DNA from 4 places in the Variovorax sp. TBS-050B genome. Region 2 is predicted to be linked to each of the others. Evidence: predicted binding sites of a transcription regulator. Region 2 holds the regulator's gene; each other region holds the start of a gene.
What was found. Region 2 encodes LexA, which represses DNA repair genes until DNA is damaged. Its sites were predicted from a motif close to ACTGTATNNNNATACAGT; they were not measured.

Region 1 (4,206 bases), 820 kb from region 2:
GGCCGCAGGCCACGTCGAGCACCGTGGCGCCCGGTGCGCAGAGGTGCGACCAGCGCACGATCCATTCCGACGGCGCCGCGCCGCCGTGCGAGGAGACTGCATCTTTCATGGGAGGGGAAGAAGCTTCAGAAACAGGACCAGACCTGGTCCACCAGCGTGACCAGGAAGCTCGGATGCACGTAGAGCGCGAACACGCCGCCCAGCGCCACGAGCGCGGCGGTGAGCCAGCCGGCGTGGACGAGGTGGCGGCGCAGCTGCGGGCCCATTGCGCGTGCTCCGTCCGCCTTCAGCCCGGCACCGCGGCGGGCCGCGCGCCGCGTGCGATCGCGCCTTCCTTGACCGGCAGGTTCACCAGCGCCGCGAACACGCCGAGCGCGATCGCCAGGTACCAGACCACGTCGTAGCTGCCCGTGCTGTCGTAGAGATAGCCGCCGAGCCACACGCCCAGGAACGAGCCCACCTGGTGGCTCAGGAACACGAAGCCGCTGAGCATCGAGAGGTGCGCCACGCCGAAGATGCCGGCCACGATCGCATTGGTCGCGGGCACGGTCGAGAGCCACAGGAAGCCCATCGCGGCCGAGAACAGGTAGACGCTCAGGGGCGAGAGCGGCGCCACCAGGAAGAGCGCGATCGACACCGCCCGGGCGAAATAGATGGTCGCGAGGATCTTGCGCTTGGCGAGCTTCTGGCCCAGCAGCCCGACGGTGTAGGTGCCGAACACGTTGAAGAGCCCGATCAGCGCCAGCGCGTAGCCTGCCACCTCGGCCGGCAGCGCGCGGTCGCGCAGGTAGGTGGGCATGTGGATGCCGATGAAGGCCAGCTGGAAGCCGCAGACGAAGTACCCGGCCATCAGCAGCCCGAAGCTCGGATAGCGGAAGGCCTCGCCCACCGCCTGCAGCACCGACTGCTCGCGATGCCCGGCCAGCGCGGCGGTGCGCGGTTCACGCAGCCCGAAGGCCAGCGGAATGATCACCAGCGCCAGCACCGCCACCACCGCGAGCGCCGTCTGCCAGCCGAGGGTGCCGATCAGGCGGCCCTCGATCGGCGCCATCAGGAACTGGCCGAAGGAGCCGGCCGCCGCGGCCACGCCCATCGCCCACGAGCGCCGCTCGACCGGGATCTGCCGCCCGATCACGCCGTAGATCACCGCGTAGGTGGTGCCCGCCTGCGCCGCGCCGATCAGCAGGCCGGCGCTGAGCGTGAAGAGCAGCGGCGTGGGGGAATGCGCCATGCCGAAAAGGCCGAGCGCATAGAACACCGCACCGCCGATCAGCACGCGGAAGGCGCCGAAGCGGTCCGCCAGCATGCCCGCGAACACGCCGAACACGCCCCAGGAGAGGTTCTGGATCGCGAGCGCGAACGAGAAGGTCTGCCGGCTCCAGTCCTGCGCCTGGGTGATCGGCTGCAGCCAGAGCCCGAAGCCGTGGCGGATGCCCATCGAGAGCGTGACGATCATCGCCCCGCAGAACAGGACTTGCTTGATCGAAAGGGCAGGGGCTGTTGTCGTTTGCATTGGGTCGAATGTAGCGATTCGTGCCGGAACGCGCGCCGCGGCGGGGAATCGGCATTGATGATTTGTGCGCGCACTTTCGATGCGCTGCGCGCATCAGCGGCCGGCGCTCGCCGTCTCCTGTACGTACATCCAGTTGTTTGGCCGGGGACTGACTACAATCCGCCCCCATGGCGACTTCCCCCAAGACTTCTTCAGACTCCGCTTCCGGCTATTCGGAAGGCTCCATCCGCGTGCTCAAGGGCCTCGAGCCCGTGAAGCAGCGCCCGGGCATGTACACCCGGACCGACAACCCGCTGCACATCATCCAGGAAGTGCTCGACAACGCCGCCGACGAGGCGCTCGCGGGTCACGGCAAGAAGATCAAGGTCACGCTGCATGCCGACGGCTCGGTCAGCGTGGAGGACGACGGCCGGGGCATTCCCTTCGGCCTGCATCCCGAGGAAAAGGCGCCCGTGATCGAACTGGTCTACACCCGGCTGCATGCGGGCGGCAAGTTCGACAAGGGCTCGGGCGGCGCTTACAGCTTCTCGGGCGGCCTGCACGGCGTGGGCGTGTCGGTGACCAACGCGCTGTCGAAGCGGCTCGAAGTCAGCTCGCACCGCGAGGGCTCGGTGGCGAAGCTCGCCTTCGGCGGCGGCGACGTGATCGAGGCGCTCGAAGTCCGCAAGCTCGAGGCCGGCGAGCGCAAGCAGGGCACCACGGTGCGCGCCTGGCCCGATGCCAAGTACTTCGAGACCGCCGCGCTGCCCATGGGCGAGCTCACCCACCTGCTGCGCAGCAAGGCCGTGCTGATGCCGGGCGTGAGCGTCACGCTGGTGAACGAGAAGACCAAGGACACGCAGCAGTGGCTCTACAAGGGCGGCCTGAGCGACTATCTGATGCAGACGCTCAGCGGCGATCCGGTGATCCCGCTGTTCGAGGGCAGCGGCCATGCCGACAAGAACGCCGACAACTTCGCCGAGGGCGAGGGCGCCGAGTGGGCCGTGGCCTTCACGGAAGACGGCCAGCCGGTGCGCGAGAGCTACGTCAACCTGATTCCCACCAGCGCCGGCGGGACGCACGAGAGCGGCCTGCGCGACGGCCTCTTCACCGCGGTGAAGGGCTTCATCGAACTGCATTCGCTGCTGCCCAAGGGCGTGAAGCTGCTGCCCGAGGACGTGTTCGCGCGCGCCTCCTACGTGCTGAGCGCCAAGGTGCTCGACCCGCAGTTCCAGGGCCAGATCAAGGAGCGCCTGAATTCGCGCGACGCGGTGCGGCTGGTGTCGAGCTTCGTGCGGCCGGCGCTCGAACTCTGGCTCAACCAGCACGTCGACTACGGGAAGAAGCTCGCCGAACTGGCCATCAAGGCCGCGCAGACGCGCCAGCGCGCCGGCCAGAAGGTCGAGAAGCGCAAGGGCTCGGGCGTGGCGGTGCTGCCCGGCAAGCTGACCGACTGCGAAAGCCGCGACATCAGCCACAACGAGGTCTTCCTGGTCGAGGGCGACTCCGCCGGCGGCAGCGCCAAGATGGGCCGCGACAAGGAGAGCCAGGCCATCCTGCCGCTGCGCGGCAAGGTGCTCAACACCTGGGAGGTGGAACGCGACCGCCTGTTCGCCAACACCGAGATCCACGACATCTCGGTGGCCGTGGGCGTCGACCCGCACGGGCCGAACGATTCGCCCGACCTGAGCGGCCTGCGCTACGGGAAGATCTGCATCCTCTCGGATGCCGACGTGGATGGCTCGCACATCCAGGTGCTCTTGCTGACGCTGTTCTTCCGCCACTTTCCGAAATTGATAGAGGCCGGCCATGTGTATGTCGCAAAGCCGCCACTTTTCCGGGTCGACGCCCCCGCGCGCGGCAAGAAGCCGGCCTCCAAGGTCTATGCGCTCGACGAGGGCGAACTGACCGCCACGCTCGACAAATTGCGCAAGGACGGGGTGCGCGAGGGCGCCTGGAGCATCAGCCGCTTCAAGGGCCTGGGCGAAATGAGCGCGGAACAATTGTGGGAAACCACGCTCAATCCAGACACCCGGCGCCTGATGCAGGTCCAATTGGGCCGGTTCGACTTCACGTCCACCCAGGGCGAGATCACCAAGCTCATGGGCAAGGGCGAAGCGGCGGCGCGGCGCGAGCTCATGGAACTTCGCGCCGACGACGTCGACATCGATGTTTGACCCCACCCCGCATGTCAGCTTTCAAGCGTTCGCTGCTCCTCGCACTCGTGCTGCTCGCGCAGCAGGCGGTTGCGCGCGCCGCTGACATCTACGGCTACATCGACGCCAAGGGCGTGGCGCACTTCGCCGCCGAGAAGATCGACGAGCGCTACCAGCTCTTCTTCCGCGGCGGCCAGAGCTTCGACACGGCGCAGGGCCTGTCGCCGCCCGGGCGCGGCGCGCGCAAGCTGGACGGCAAGGTGCCGGCCGCCTCGCAAAGCCTGCTGGCGCTCTTCGAGGCCTCCCCGAGCTACAAGACCGCCAAGAGCGCGCTGCGCGATGCGTCGAGCCGGCATGCGATCGACTACGAACTGCTGCAGGCGCTGATCGCCACCGAATCCGGCTTCGATGCCCAGGCGGTGTCGCCCAAGGGCGCGATGGGGCTCATGCAGCTCATGCCGGCCACGGCCCAGCGCTATGGCGTGGCGGCCGACAAGCGCGGCAGCATCGAGAAGAAGCTGTTCGACCCGCGCGTCAACATCGCCGCCGGTTCCCGCT
Region 2 (4,206 bases):
CCCCCGCGCCGGTCGAGGCCACCGAAGCGCTCGAACAACTGCGCGCGCTGTGGCACGGACACCGCATCGCCGTGCACGTCAGCCAGACGGCGCCGGGCCCCGGCGTCGACACGCCCGAAGACCTCGCCCGCGTGCGCGCGATCCTCGCGGCCGCTCCCGCCGACTGAGGCGCCGAGGCGCGCGCACCGAGGGCGGCGGCACGAATCGCGGGCGCCCTCGCATGCTATCCTCGAAGCAATTCCGCCTTGCGCGGCCACGAGGCCGTGGCAGGGTGCGACACAAAATCTAAGAACCGTCCGAGGACACCATGAGACTAATTTTGCTGGGCGCGCCCGGGGCGGGCAAAGGCACGCAAGCCACCTTCATCTGCCAGAAGTACGGCATTCCGCAGATCTCCACGGGCGACATGCTGCGCGCGGCGGTCAAGGCAGGCACGCCGCTCGGGCAGCAGGCCAAGGCGGTCATGGAATCGGGCGGGCTGGTGAGCGACGACCTGATCATCGACCTCGTGAAGGAACGCATCGCGCAATCGGACTGTGCCGGCGGCTTCCTGTTCGACGGCTTCCCACGCACCATTCCGCAGGCCGACGCCATGAAGGCAGCCGGCGTCAAGCTCGACTACGTGCTCGAGATCGACGTGCCGTTCAGCGACATCATCGAACGCATGAGCGGCCGGCGCTCGCACCCCGCGTCGGGCCGCACCTATCACCTGAAGTTCAACCCGCCCAAGGTCGAGGGCAAGGACGACGTGACGGGCGAAGACCTGATCCAGCGCAAGGACGACGAGGAAGAAACCGTGCGCAAGCGGCTCGAGGTCTACAGCCAGCAGACGCGTCCGCTGGTCGACTACTACTCCGCCTGGGCGAAGGCCGACCCCGCCAACGCGCCCAAGTACCGCGCCATCAAGGGCGTCGGCACCGTCGACGAAATCACCCAGCGCGCGCTGGCCGCCCTGAGCAGCTGAGCGCCGCGCGAGGCGCTGCCCTTCAGGCTGCGCCCTGCGCCTTCTTCTTCACCGCGAGCAATTCCAGCATCAGCGCGATCCGCGCCTTGACCGGCGTCAGGGCGCCGGCATCGCGCAGGCGGTCGTCGGGCCTCGGCAGGATGCGTCCGCTCGCGCAGCGCGTGGCGCGCAGCACCTCGATGCCGGCCTGCTGCGCGCGCAGCGCCGCGGCTTCGAGCGCATGGTGCACCGTGCCGTTGCCGGTGGCCGCCAGCACCAGGCCGCGCACCGGCGCCGCAGCACCCGACGCGCGCTCCTGAACCAGCAGATCGATCAGCGCGCCACTCGCGCCCGCATGGCTCATGACGACCTCGACGCGCGGCCAGCCCATGGCCGCGATCTCTGCCGCATCGAGCGCGAACGGCGCTCCGCTGCGAGGCCAATCCCGCAGGCGCCGCACCGCGCCCTCCTCCACGTAGCCGACCGGCCCGGCATCGCCCGAGGCGAAGGCGTCGGCACGGTAGGTATGCACCTTCTGCACGTCGGGCGCGCCATGGATCGTGCCGGCGCAGACCACCGTCACGCCGCCGGCGCCCGCCGTGGCCGCCACCGCCATCGCATCGCGCACGTTCTGAGGCCCGTCGGGCGACAGCGAACTCGCCGGGCGCATGGCGCAGGTCAGCACCACCGGCTTGGCGGGCGCAAGCACCGCGTGGAGGAAGTACGCCGTTTCCTCGATCGTGTCGGTGCCGTGGGTGATCACCACGCCTGCGACGTCGGCCTCCGACAGCAAGGCGGCGCAGCGCTGCGCCAGCTGCAGCCCGACGTCGAAGCCCATGTCCTTGCTGTCGAGCTGTGCCACCTGCTCCGCGGCGAGCGTGATGCCCTCGGGCGCCGCGATGCCGCCGAGCAGGTCCGCCACGGGGACTTCACCCGCGGTGTAGCCGATGTTGTCGCCGCTGCTCGCGGCCCGGCCCGCGATGGTGCCGCCCGTGCCCAGGACCACGACGCGCCGCGCAGCCGGTGGGATGAAATCGACCATGGGTTGCCAACTTTTAAAAACTGGTTAAAAATACAGGTACTGGATATTCAGCCAGTGCCGCAAGGAACCACTATGCAGTTCGCCGTGAAGCTTACCGCCCGCCAGCAGCAGATCCTCGATTTGATCCAGAGCGCCATCGCACGCACCGGCGCGCCGCCCACGCGGGCGGAGATCGCCAACGAGCTCGGGTTCAAGTCCGCCAACGCCGCCGAAGAGCACCTGCAGGCGCTCGCCCGCAAGGGCGTGATCGAACTCGTGAGCGGCACCTCGCGCGGCATCCGGCTGAAGGGCGATGCACTGCGCTCGCTCAACGAAACGCGCCACCGCGAAGGCGCGCAGTTCTCGCTCTCGCTGCCCGGCATGGCGCAGCTCGCGCTGCCGCTCATCGGCCGCGTGGCTGCGGGTTCGCCGATCCTCGCGCAGGAGCATGTCGACCAGACCTACTACGTCGAGAACACGCTGTTCCAGCAGCAGCCCGACTATCTGCTCAAGGTGCGCGGCATGTCGATGCGCGACGCCGGCATCATGGATGGCGACCTGCTCGCGGTCCAGGCCACCAAGGAGGCGCGCAACGGTCAGATCGTGGTGGCACGCCTCGGCGACGAAGTCACGGTCAAGCGCCTCAAGCGCAACAAGCAGGTCATCGAACTGCACGCCGAAAATCCGGACTACCCCACGATCATCGTCCAGCCCGGCGAGCCTTTCGAGATCGAAGGCCTCGCGGTCGGCCTCATCCGCAACACCATGCTGATGTAGCCCGGCCTCGGGCCGGCTGCGAGCAGCAGCACCACCCCATCCAGCCGCATCAGGTGGCGGGCGTATGGCACACACAGTGGCCATCACCCTGTTGCGTCCGGCGAAAGCAATCCTGCCTGTGTTCAACCTCAAACCTTCTTGGAGTTCACATGGGAATCGCCCTACTCGCTATCGTTGACCTTTGGATGCCGCTGCAATCGCTCGCCAGCCGCTTGCTGCCGGCGCGCGGCGCGCGCCAGCGCCAGGCGGGCAGCGCCTCCGCCGGCCTGCGCTACGTGGCGGTCCGCCCCGCCTGCACGGCGCGCAGCCATGGCCAGTCCACGCCGAAAGCAGCGCCCGCGGCCGCCCGCCCCCTGCGCGTGATCCGCGTGGTCGACGGCCACCAGGGCGAAAAGCGCAGCACCAACCGCATGGTGATTTCGGGCCGCATGGCCGACGTCTGTGCCGAACTCGACCGCCTCGCGGCCCTGGAAGCGATGGAAACGGTCGCTGCCACGCCGCAGTCCTCGCGCCTGCACTGAACCCGTATCGCCCGGTGACCAGAGCCCGGGACGGGTATCCAAACGTTCACACGCACGTCATGTCAATGCTGCGAGGCACAATGGCGTGCCATGAACATTGTGATCCTCGACGATTACCAGGACGCCGTGCGCAAGCTGCGCTGCGCCTCCAAGCTCGACGCGTATGCGGCCAAGGTCTATACCAACACGGTGAAGGGCATCGGCCAGCTTTCGGTCCGCCTGAAGGATGCCGACGTGATCGTGCTGATCCGGGAGCGCACCCACATTTCGCGCCAGCTGATCGAGAAGCTGCCCAAGCTCAAGCTCATTTCCCAGACGGGCCGCGTGGGCGGGCACATCGACGTCACCGCCTGCACGGAGCGCGGGGTGGCGGTGGCCGAGGGCACGGGCTCGCCGCAGGCGCCCGCCGAACTCACCTGGGCGCTGATCATGGCGGCCATGCGCCGGCTGCCGCAGTACATCAGCAATCTCAAGCACGGGGCCTGGCAGCAGTCGGGGCTCAAGTCGGCTTCGATGCCGCCCAATTTCGGACTTGGTTCGGTGCTCAAGGGCAAGACCCTCTGCATCTGGGGCTACGGCCGCATCGGGCAGCTGGTGGCGCGCTACGGACAGGCGTTCGGCATGCAGGTCGTGATCTGGGGCCGCGAGGCGAGCTGCGCCAAGGCGCGGTCCGACGGCTTCCAGGTGGCGCAGAACCGCCAGGAGTTCTTTGCCGCGGCCGACGTGCTGTCGGTGCACCTGCGGCTGAACGAGGAGACCACCGGCATCGTCACGCTCGAGGACCTCTCGCGCATGAAGCCGACCGCGCTCTTCGTCAACACCTCGCGCGCGGAGTTGGTCGAGGCCGATGCGCTGCTCGCGGCGCTCAACCGCGGCCGTCCGGGCCTGGCAGCGATCGACGTGTTCGAGAGCGAGCCGCCGCTGCAGGGCCATGCGCTGCTGCG
Region 3 (4,206 bases), 2.0 Mb from region 2:
CATCTGCGCGAAGCGGCGCGCGAAGAAGGGCGCATTGGCCTCGACGATGCGGTGCGCGGGCTCGAACCAGGCCACGTGGCGCTCGAGGCCGTCCGCATCGACCACGCGCGTGAAGCGCACGAAGGCGCGCATCTTGTGGATGTCGTGGTGCACCGCCTTGGCCATGCGGCGCGCGCGCAGCATCTCGGCATCGAGCGGATCGTGGCGCAGCGCGGGCTCGTGCGCGAGGCGCCACAGCAGGCGGTAGAGCAGGTCGAAGCGCTGCGCCTCGCGGTGCAGGATCACGTCGGCGCACAGCGCGAGGAAGGACGCGGGCACGGACGGCTGCCGCGCGCCGGCCGCCGCGGGGGCTGCGGTTTCGGCGCCGCAGGCCGCCTCGCCGAACAGGCCGTCCGCGCCGGCCTCGATCCATTCGACCTCGCCGGGCGGCACGCCGCGCGCGAGCAGTTGCCGCGCATGACGGCGGAAGGCATCGAGGTCGACCGGGTCGCCGAGCCGCACGCGCATGCCGCGCCCCTTCAGAACAGCGCGGCCTGCGCCGGCCGTGCCGCGGGCGCGGCGGCGGCCGCCGCCTGCGCCATGGCCGAGGCCGCGGGCCGGTGCCCGTCGGCCACCACGAAGGGCAGCACCTTGCGCGCGGGCACATGCAGCCGGCGCAGGTCGTCGGCACGCACCCGCCGCACGCGGCGCGCCTGCAGCAGCCGCTCGACCGCCTTCACGCCCAGGCCCGGCACGCGCAGCAGCATCTCGCGCGGCGCATGGTTCAGGTCGACCGGAAAGCGCTCGGCATGCGCGAGCGCCCAGGCCATCTTGGGATCGACGTCGAGCCGCAGCAGCCCGTCGGGCGCGGCCACGATCTCCTCGTGGCCGAAGCCGTAGAAGCGCATCAGCCAGTCGGCCTGGTAGAGCCGGTGCTCGCGCAGCAGTGGCGGCGCGGCGAGCGGCAGCGCGCGCGCGGCGTCGGGAATGGGGCTGAAGGCCGAGTAGTAGACGCGGCGCAGCCGGTAGGCGCCGTAGAGCGTGGCGCTGGTCGCGAGGATGCCGCGGTCGTCGGTGGCATCGGCGCCCACGATCATCTGCGTGCTCTGGCCCGCGGGCGCGAAGGGCGGCGGCCTGGCCGGCGCGGGCGTGGCGCCGGGCAGCGCGCGGATCGGCACCACGCGGCGCGCCTCCTCGCGCGTGTGGTCGATCGCCAGCCGCAGCCGCGCCATCGAGCGCCGGATCGCGCTCTCGTCCTTCTCGGGCGCGAGCGCCTGCAGGCCGGCGCTGGTGGGCATCTCGACGTTGATGCTGAGCCGGTCGGCGTAGCGGCCGGCGCGCGCGATCAGCTCGTCGCTCGCGTCGGGAATGGTCTTCAGATGGATGTAGCCGCGGAAGTCGTGGTCCTCGCGCAGCGCGCGCGCGACCTCGACCACCTGCTCCATCGTGTGGTCGGGCGACTTGACGATGCCGCTCGACAGGAACAGGCCCTCGATGCAGTTGCGCCGGTAGAAGTCGAGCGTGAGCTGCACCACCTCCTCGGCGCGGAAGCGTGCGCGCGGCACGTTGCTCGAGGCGCGGTTGACGCAGTAGAGGCAGTCGTACTGGCAGTGGTTGGTGAGCAGCACCTTGAGCAGCGAGATGCAGCGGCCGTCGGGCGCGAAGCTGTGGCAGATGCCCATGCCCTCGGTGGAGCCGATGCCGCGCCCGCCCACCGAGTCGCGCGGCTGCGAGCCGCTCGACGCGCAGGAGGCGTCGTACTTGGCGGCGTCCGCAAGGATGGCGAGTTTGCGCTGGAGGTCCATGGGCGGGAGCGGAAATACTGGATGAATATACAGTTATTTCCGGCCTGTGTCCGCCAGAGACCGTGCGGATTTCCAGACTTCCGCCGCGCGGGCCGTGCGGTTTTCCAGCCCGCCGCGCGCGGGAAAACCACGAGCCGCGCCGGCGATCCCTTTTGAAATCAAGCACTTGCGCGTGCCGCCCGCCATGGCACATCGGTTGCTATCAGGGGCGCCCGGCATCCACAACAAAACGGAGACATTCGCAATGAGCAGTTCGAAACCGACGGCGCGCCTGCGCGCCACACCGGCCCGTGTCAGCACCCTGCTGGCCGCCCTGATCCTGAGCGCCTGCGGCGGCGGAAGCGGCGGCGGTGGCGGCGGTGGCTTCTTCCCGCCGGTGTCGGGCGGCCCTGGCGCCCCCGGCAACCCGGACCCGGGCAACCCGAACAACCCGCCGCCCGGCAACCCCGACCCGGGCACGCCGCCCGGGCCGCCCGAGGCCACGCTCAAGCTGGGCGTGCTGTCCTCCTCGCCGCAGCTCGTGAGCGGCGACGACGCGCTGGTCGAGATCGAGCTGCTGCGCGACCGGCCGATCGAGTCGCTGTCGGTCACGCTCGACGGCCGCGACCTGACCGCCGCCTTCGTGCGCCATCCCGAGACCGGCCGCCTGCTCGGCAAGGTCACGGGCCTGAAGGAAGGCGCGAACGAGGTGGTCGCGAAGTTCGGCGGCTACAGCGCGAAGCTCGCGCTCACGGCCTACCCGGTCACCGGCCCGGTGATCTCGGGCCCGCACGAGCAGCCCTTCGTCTGCGGCTACGCCACCTTCACGCGCATGGGCGGGCAGGTGCTCACGCCGCTGGACGACGGCAAGTGCTCGGTGCAGACGCGGGTGGACTACTACTACCGCACCACCACCGGCAGCAACACGCGCTTCGAGCCCGCGAGCCTCACGGCCTACCCGGCCAACATGGCCTACCTGACGATCGACGGCAAGCAGGTGCCCTACGTGGTGCGGCTCGAGAGCGGCACCATCAACCGCGGCCTCTACCAGTCGGCGATCCTGCACGACGTGCTCAACGAGCCCGCGCCCTCGCCCACCTACCGCACCGCGGGCTGGAAGGGCGGCCTGATCTATCCGCTCGGCGGCGGCTGCCAGGGCGGCTGGTTCCAGCAGGGCAACGACTTCGCGACGCTGATCAACCCGATCTACCAGAGCCGCGGCCTCGCGGTGACGACCTCGACGCTCAACGTCTTCGGCACCAACTGCAACGACCAGCTCTCCTCCGAGACCATCGCGATGGTCAAGGAGCGCTTCATCGAGAACTTCGGCGCGCCCACCTACACCATCGGCACCGGCGGCTCGGGCGGCTCCTACCAGAGCCACCAGACCAGCGACAACTATCCCGGCCTGTTCGACGGCGTGGTGGTGAGCCAGGTGTTCGCCGACGTGACCTCGTCGACCATCTTCAAGCTGCACGACTCGCGCGTGCTCAACAACTACTTCAACGACCCGGCCACGACGGCGCTCAACTACACGACGGCCGAGAAGCAGGCGATCTCGGGCTACCTGCAGATCGGCAACATCGCGAACATGAGCAACAGCGCGAACCGGCTCGATCCCACGGTGTCCTTCCCCGCGGGCGTGCCGGTGGAGCAGCGCTACAACCCGCTCACCAACCCGACCGGCGCGCGCGCCACGGTGTTCGACCACACCGTCAACGTCTACGGCAAGACCGAGGCCGAGGGCTTCGCGCTCCGGCCGATCGACAACGTGGGCATCCAGTACGGCCTCAATGCGCTCAACGAGGGCAAGCTGTCGATCGACAAGTTCCTCGACCTCAACGAGCGCATCGGCGGCGTGGACCGCGACATGAAGCGCACCGCGACGCGCACCGTGGGCGACCTCGACGCGCTGCGCCGTGCCTACCAGTCGGGCCGCATCGTCAACGGCGGCGGCGGGCTCGCCGCGACGGCGGTCATCGACCTGCGCGACTACAACGACGGCGCGGTGGGCGGCGACATCCACACCAAGATCCATTCGTTCTCGATGCGCGAGCGGCTGCGCCGCGCCAACGGCCACATCGACAACCACGTGATCTGGACCATGGGCGGCGGCACCGCCGCGGCCTACGACCAGATGATCCTCTGGCTCACCGCGGTCAAGGCCGACGGCTCCGCACGCACGCCGGCGCAGAAGGTCGCGGCCAACCGCCCGGCCGACCTGAGGGACGCCTGCTGGAACAACGGCCTGAAGTACGTGGAGGAGCAGACCGCCTTCGGCACCGGCGCCTGCAACACCTTCTACCCGGCCGGCACCACGCCGCGCATGGCCGCGGGCGGCCCGCTGGTGGACGACATCGCCAAGTGCCAGCTCAAGCCGCTGAACCCGTCGGACTACCGCGTGATCTTCACGCCGACCCAGTGGGCGCGGCTGACCGCCGCC
Region 4 (4,206 bases), 680 kb from region 2:
GCGCCACGCGCCAGCGCAGCGAGCGCACTTCGACGTCTTCGAAGCCGTGCGCGCGCAGCGACGCCACGAAATCGTCGCGCACTGCGAGCGTGGGCACGGCCCAGCTGTCGGCCCACAGCCGGTGCAGCCAGCCGGCGAGGCGGCCGGGCCGGGGCCGCAGCAGGAAACCGTCGACCACCGCGAGCCGCGCGCCGGGCTTGAGCAGGCGGGCCGCTTCGTGCACGAAATCGGCCTTGGCCGTGCCGTCGGCGTAGCAGGCGCTTTCCACCGCCCAGGCGCCGTCGGCCTGGGCCGCGGGCAGCCCGGTGCGGGTGTAGTCGGCCTCGAGGTGCGCCACGCGGTCGGCCACGCCCGCCGCGGCGTCGAGCCGGGCGGCGATGCGGTTCTGCACGGCCACGTTGGTCACGGTGACGGCATGGAGCGCAGGGTCCTCGGCCAGCAGCGTGCGCGCGGTGGCGCCCGCGCCGCAGCCGAGATCGACCACGCAGCGGTGCGCTTCCGTGCCGGTGTCGAGCTTCAGCGCGCGGCCGACGGCGCGGTTCATCTCGACCAGCATGCCTTCGCGCCTGAACGGGTTCAGCCCCAGCCGCCAGAAGCCGAAGTGCATGTTGTAGCTCGGGCTCCAGGCGCGGTAGTCGTCGGCCACCTCGGTGAAGTAGTCCTGCGTGTCGGCCTTGGTGATCGCCGCCGGTGCCGCTGCGTCGTGCGGGGTTCCGGCGGTGGGCGTGCGGGGCAGGGGGAAGTCGGGTTGGAAGATGCTGGGCATGGTGGGCGCTCCTTCTTTTGTTTCTCCGTCAGATCCGGCAGTTGCCGCCGGCACAGGTGCCGCGCGGCGCGTTCGCGCGCACGAGCAGCGCCACCAGCGGCCGCGGCAGGCGATGCCTGTGGCGCGCGAGCAGCGCATAGGCGCGATCGGCGCACGCGGCGGCCCACGGGAGGTCGAGCAGCCGGGCGCCGCTTGGCAGGCCCACGGCCTCGCGGCAGGCGCGGATGGCCGCGACGCCTACCAGGACCCTGCCGGTCGCGTCGACGGCATGCAGCGCGGTCATCAGTGCCTCGCGCGGTGCCGGGCCTGCGGCGAAGCCGATCGGGGAGCAGTCGACCAGATGCAGGCGACCGGCATGGTCGCGTGACTTCATGGCGGCCATCTCGGTGGTGCAGAGCGGGCAGCTCGCGTCGAAGTAGACGGTCAGCGGAGGAACGGTGGTGTGCTTCATTGTTGATTCCGAAATTTCTGTCAAAACAGAAACCCATGGGCAAAAAAAGGTGGGTCAGATCATCGGCAGGCCCGACTGGCCGGGATCGCTGTCGTCGTTCCTCGTCGACTTGGCTGCACCGCCATTGCCGCGCACGAACTTCTGCACGCTCGCGCCCAGCGTCAGCACCTTGTCGAGCGTGCCGGGCGAGAGGCGAAGCATTTCGTCGGCCCAGGTCGCGAGCTTGCTCATCAGGTCCAGGGTGGAGCGGATGCGGTCCTGCGCATCGGCCGGTTCCTTCTGGAAGTCGGGGCTGGCCACGAGTTCGCGCAGCACGCGGATGGTGGGATCGAACTCGCGTTCCTTGCGCTCGCGCACCACGGTGCGGAACAGTTCCCAGACGTCGACGCTGGTTTCGAAATAGTCGCGCCGGTCGCCGAGGATGTGCGTCACGCGCACGAGGTTCCAGGCCTGCAGTTCCTTGAGGCTGTTGCTCACGTTGGAGCGCGCGACGCCGAGGGTGTCGGAGATTTCTTCCGCATGCATCGGCTTGCCGTTGGCGAACAGCAGCGCGTGGATCTGCGACACCGTGCGGTTCACGCCCCACATCGAGCCCATTTCGCCCCAGTGGAGAACGAACCTGCGCTGGATGTCGGTGAGTTGCATGCCTCGGAGTCTAGGTTTTTAGAAATTTCTGTCAACAGAGAAATGAAAAATGGCGCCATGGCGTTGATGGCTTAAACACTGTATAAATAAACAGTTGTTCAGTGCCAAAGGACCGCCATGCCCGCCGCTCTCATCCCGATCCATGCCATCAAGGGCCGCGGCGCGGCCACGCGCCTTGCCCACCGTTTCTCGCGCGACGAGCGCGATGCCTTCGACGACGGCTGGGGCACGCTGGAGGAAGGCGTGGCCGACGGCGACGGCCTGCCGCCGCTCGCGACGGAGGTTCGCTTCGAAGACGCGAAATCGGCGCTCAGCGAGAACGATTCGCCCGACGTGTCCTTCGACCGTTCGATCAATCCCTACCGCGGCTGCGAGCACGGCTGCATCTACTGCTTCGCGCGGCCCACCCACAGCTACCTCAACCTCTCGCCGGGGCTGGACTTCGAGACCAAGCTGATCGCCAAGCCCAACATCGCCGAGGTGCTGCGCCGGGAGCTGGGCCGCAAGGGCTACCGGCCCGGCCACATCGCGATCGGCACCGCCACCGACTGCTACCAGCCCATCGAGCGCGAGCTGCGCCTGACGCGCGCGGTGATCGAACTGCTGAAGGAGGTGCGCCATCCGTTCGCGCTGGTCACCAAGTCGAGCGCGGTCGAGCGCGATCTCGACCTGATCGCGCCCATGGCCGCCGAACGGCTGGCCGCGGTGTACATGACGGTGACCACGCTCGACGGCGAACTGGCGCGCAAGCTCGAACCGCGCGCGGCCGCGCCGCACCGGCGGCTGCGCACCATCCGCACGCTCGCGGAGGCGGGCGTGCCGGTGGGCGTGAGCGTGGCGCCGCAGATTCCCTTCGTCAACGAAGACATGGAGCAGGTGCTCGAGGCCGCCTGGGAGGCCGGTGCGCGCAGCGCCTTCTACACGGTGATCCGCCTGCCCTGGGAAGTGGCGCCGCTCTTCAAGGAGTGGCTCGAACTGCACTATCCGCAGCGCGCGCAGCGCATCATGGCGCGCATCCACGAGATGCGCGGCGGCAAGGACTACGACGCCGACTTCGCCACGCGCATGAAAGGCAGCGGGCTCTGGGCCGACCTGATCCACCAGCGCTTCGAGAAGGCGGCGCGCCGCATCGGCTTCAACCGCGAGCGCATCGCGCTCGACCTGGGTGCCTTCCGCCCGCCCGGGGCGGCGGGGCAGGCCAGCCTGTTCTGAGGGCCTGCGCGCGGAAGGCGACCGCGACGGAGCGCGGGCCGAATGGCGTTAGATTCGCACGGGGGCGGCACCGTCGCCGTCCGCAACGGGAGCAAGCTGAAGATGAACGGAATCTGGATCGTGGTGATGGGTGTGTCGGGCTGCGGCAAGTCCACCCTGGGCGCGGCGCTGGCCGAGGATTTCGGGCTGCCGCTGATCGAAGGCGACGACTATCACCTGCCCGCGAGCGTCGAGAAGATGCGCCAGGGCATCCCGCTGACCGATGCCGACCGCGCGGGCTGGCTGGACGTGCTGGGACAGGCGCTGGCCGCAGCGCCGGGCGGCGCGGTGCTCACCTGCTCGGCGCTCAAGCGGGCCTACCGCGATCGCTTGCGCGCGGCGGTGCCGGCGCTGCATTTCGTCTTCATGGCCATCGAACGCGACGAGGCCGAGCGGCGCGTCGCGGCACGCGAAGGCGCGGGCGAGCACATGTTCCCGGCGAGCCTCGTCGACAGCCAGTTCGCCACGCTCGAATCGCCGGTCGGCGAGCCGGGCGTGGTGGCGGTGGATGCGACCGCGCCGACCGCGCAGCTCGTGGCGCAGGTCAGGCGCGAGATGCCGCGGGCCGTCGGCTGACGGCCCTCCGGCTCAGATCACCTCGGGCCAGTTGGTGTGGAAGAACTCGCCCGCGGGCTTGTCCACGCGCTCGTAGGTGTGCGCGCCGAAGAAATCGCGCTGCGCCTGCAGCAGGTTCGCCGGCAGGCGCTCGGTGCGGTAGCTGTCGTAGTAGCCGAGCGAGGCGCTGAATGCCGGCACCGGAATGCCGTGGCTCACCGCCAGCGCCACCACCTCGCGCCAGTTCTGCTGCGTGCGGTTCAGCAGGTCCTTGAAGAAGGGATCGAGCATCAGGTTGCCGAGCGCGGGATCGGCGCGGTAGGCGTCGGTGATGCGGTTCAGGAAGCGGGCGCGGATGATGCAGCCGCCGCGCCAGATCGCCGCGATGCGGCCGAGGTCGAGCTGCCAGGCCTTCTTCTCGCCCATGGTCTGGATGAGGTCGAAACCCTGCGTGTAGCTGATGACCTTGGAGGCATAGAGCGCATCGTGCACCTTGGCGACCAGCGCCTTCTTCTCCATCGACAGCGTGGGGGCCGGG

Region 1: a site for LexA is predicted at 1,630-1,647, ahead of M2165_RS18590 (DNA topoisomerase IV subunit B). Genes of this name have one in related genera too.
Region 3: a site for LexA is predicted at 1,801-1,818, ahead of M2165_RS13265 (putative DNA modification/repair radical SAM protein). Genes of this name have one in related genera too.
Region 4: a site for LexA is predicted at 1,940-1,957, ahead of M2165_RS25635 (PA0069 family radical SAM protein). Genes of this name have one in related genera too.

The regions. Positions count from the first base shown of each region.
Region 1 covers NZ_JARXYR010000002.1:3,344,940-3,349,145, forward strand. Annotated here, with positions in the region: gene M2165_RS18575 (class I SAM-dependent methyltransferase) at 1-109, opposite strand, end outside; gene M2165_RS18580 (hypothetical protein) at 126-266, opposite strand; gene M2165_RS18585 (MFS transporter) at 287-1,513, opposite strand; gene M2165_RS18590 (DNA topoisomerase IV subunit B) at 1,681-3,669, shown strand; gene M2165_RS18595 (lytic transglycosylase domain-containing protein) at 3,681-4,206, shown strand, end outside.
Region 2 covers NZ_JARXYR010000002.1:4,165,522-4,169,727, forward strand. Annotated here, with positions in the region: gene kdsB (3-deoxy-manno-octulosonate cytidylyltransferase) at 1-167, shown strand, start outside; gene adk (adenylate kinase) at 308-964, shown strand; gene M2165_RS22300 (asparaginase) at 987-1,985, opposite strand; gene lexA (transcriptional repressor LexA) at 2,058-2,741, shown strand; gene M2165_RS22310 (hypothetical protein) at 2,927-3,262, shown strand; gene M2165_RS22315 (D-2-hydroxyacid dehydrogenase family protein) at 3,353-4,206, shown strand, end outside.
Region 3 covers NZ_JARXYR010000002.1:2,198,907-2,203,112, reverse strand. Annotated here, with positions in the region: gene M2165_RS13270 (UdgX family uracil-DNA binding protein) at 1-507, opposite strand, end outside; gene M2165_RS13265 (putative DNA modification/repair radical SAM protein) at 519-1,784, opposite strand; gene M2165_RS13260 (DUF6351 family protein) at 2,029-4,206, shown strand, end outside.
Region 4 covers NZ_JARXYR010000002.1:4,840,872-4,845,077, reverse strand. Annotated here, with positions in the region: gene M2165_RS25650 (class I SAM-dependent methyltransferase) at 1-766, opposite strand, end outside; gene M2165_RS25645 (DUF393 domain-containing protein) at 795-1,217, opposite strand; gene M2165_RS25640 (MarR family transcriptional regulator) at 1,272-1,862, opposite strand; gene M2165_RS25635 (PA0069 family radical SAM protein) at 1,980-3,074, shown strand; gene M2165_RS25630 (gluconokinase) at 3,177-3,689, shown strand; gene gnd (decarboxylating NADP(+)-dependent phosphogluconate dehydrogenase) at 3,702-4,206, opposite strand, start outside.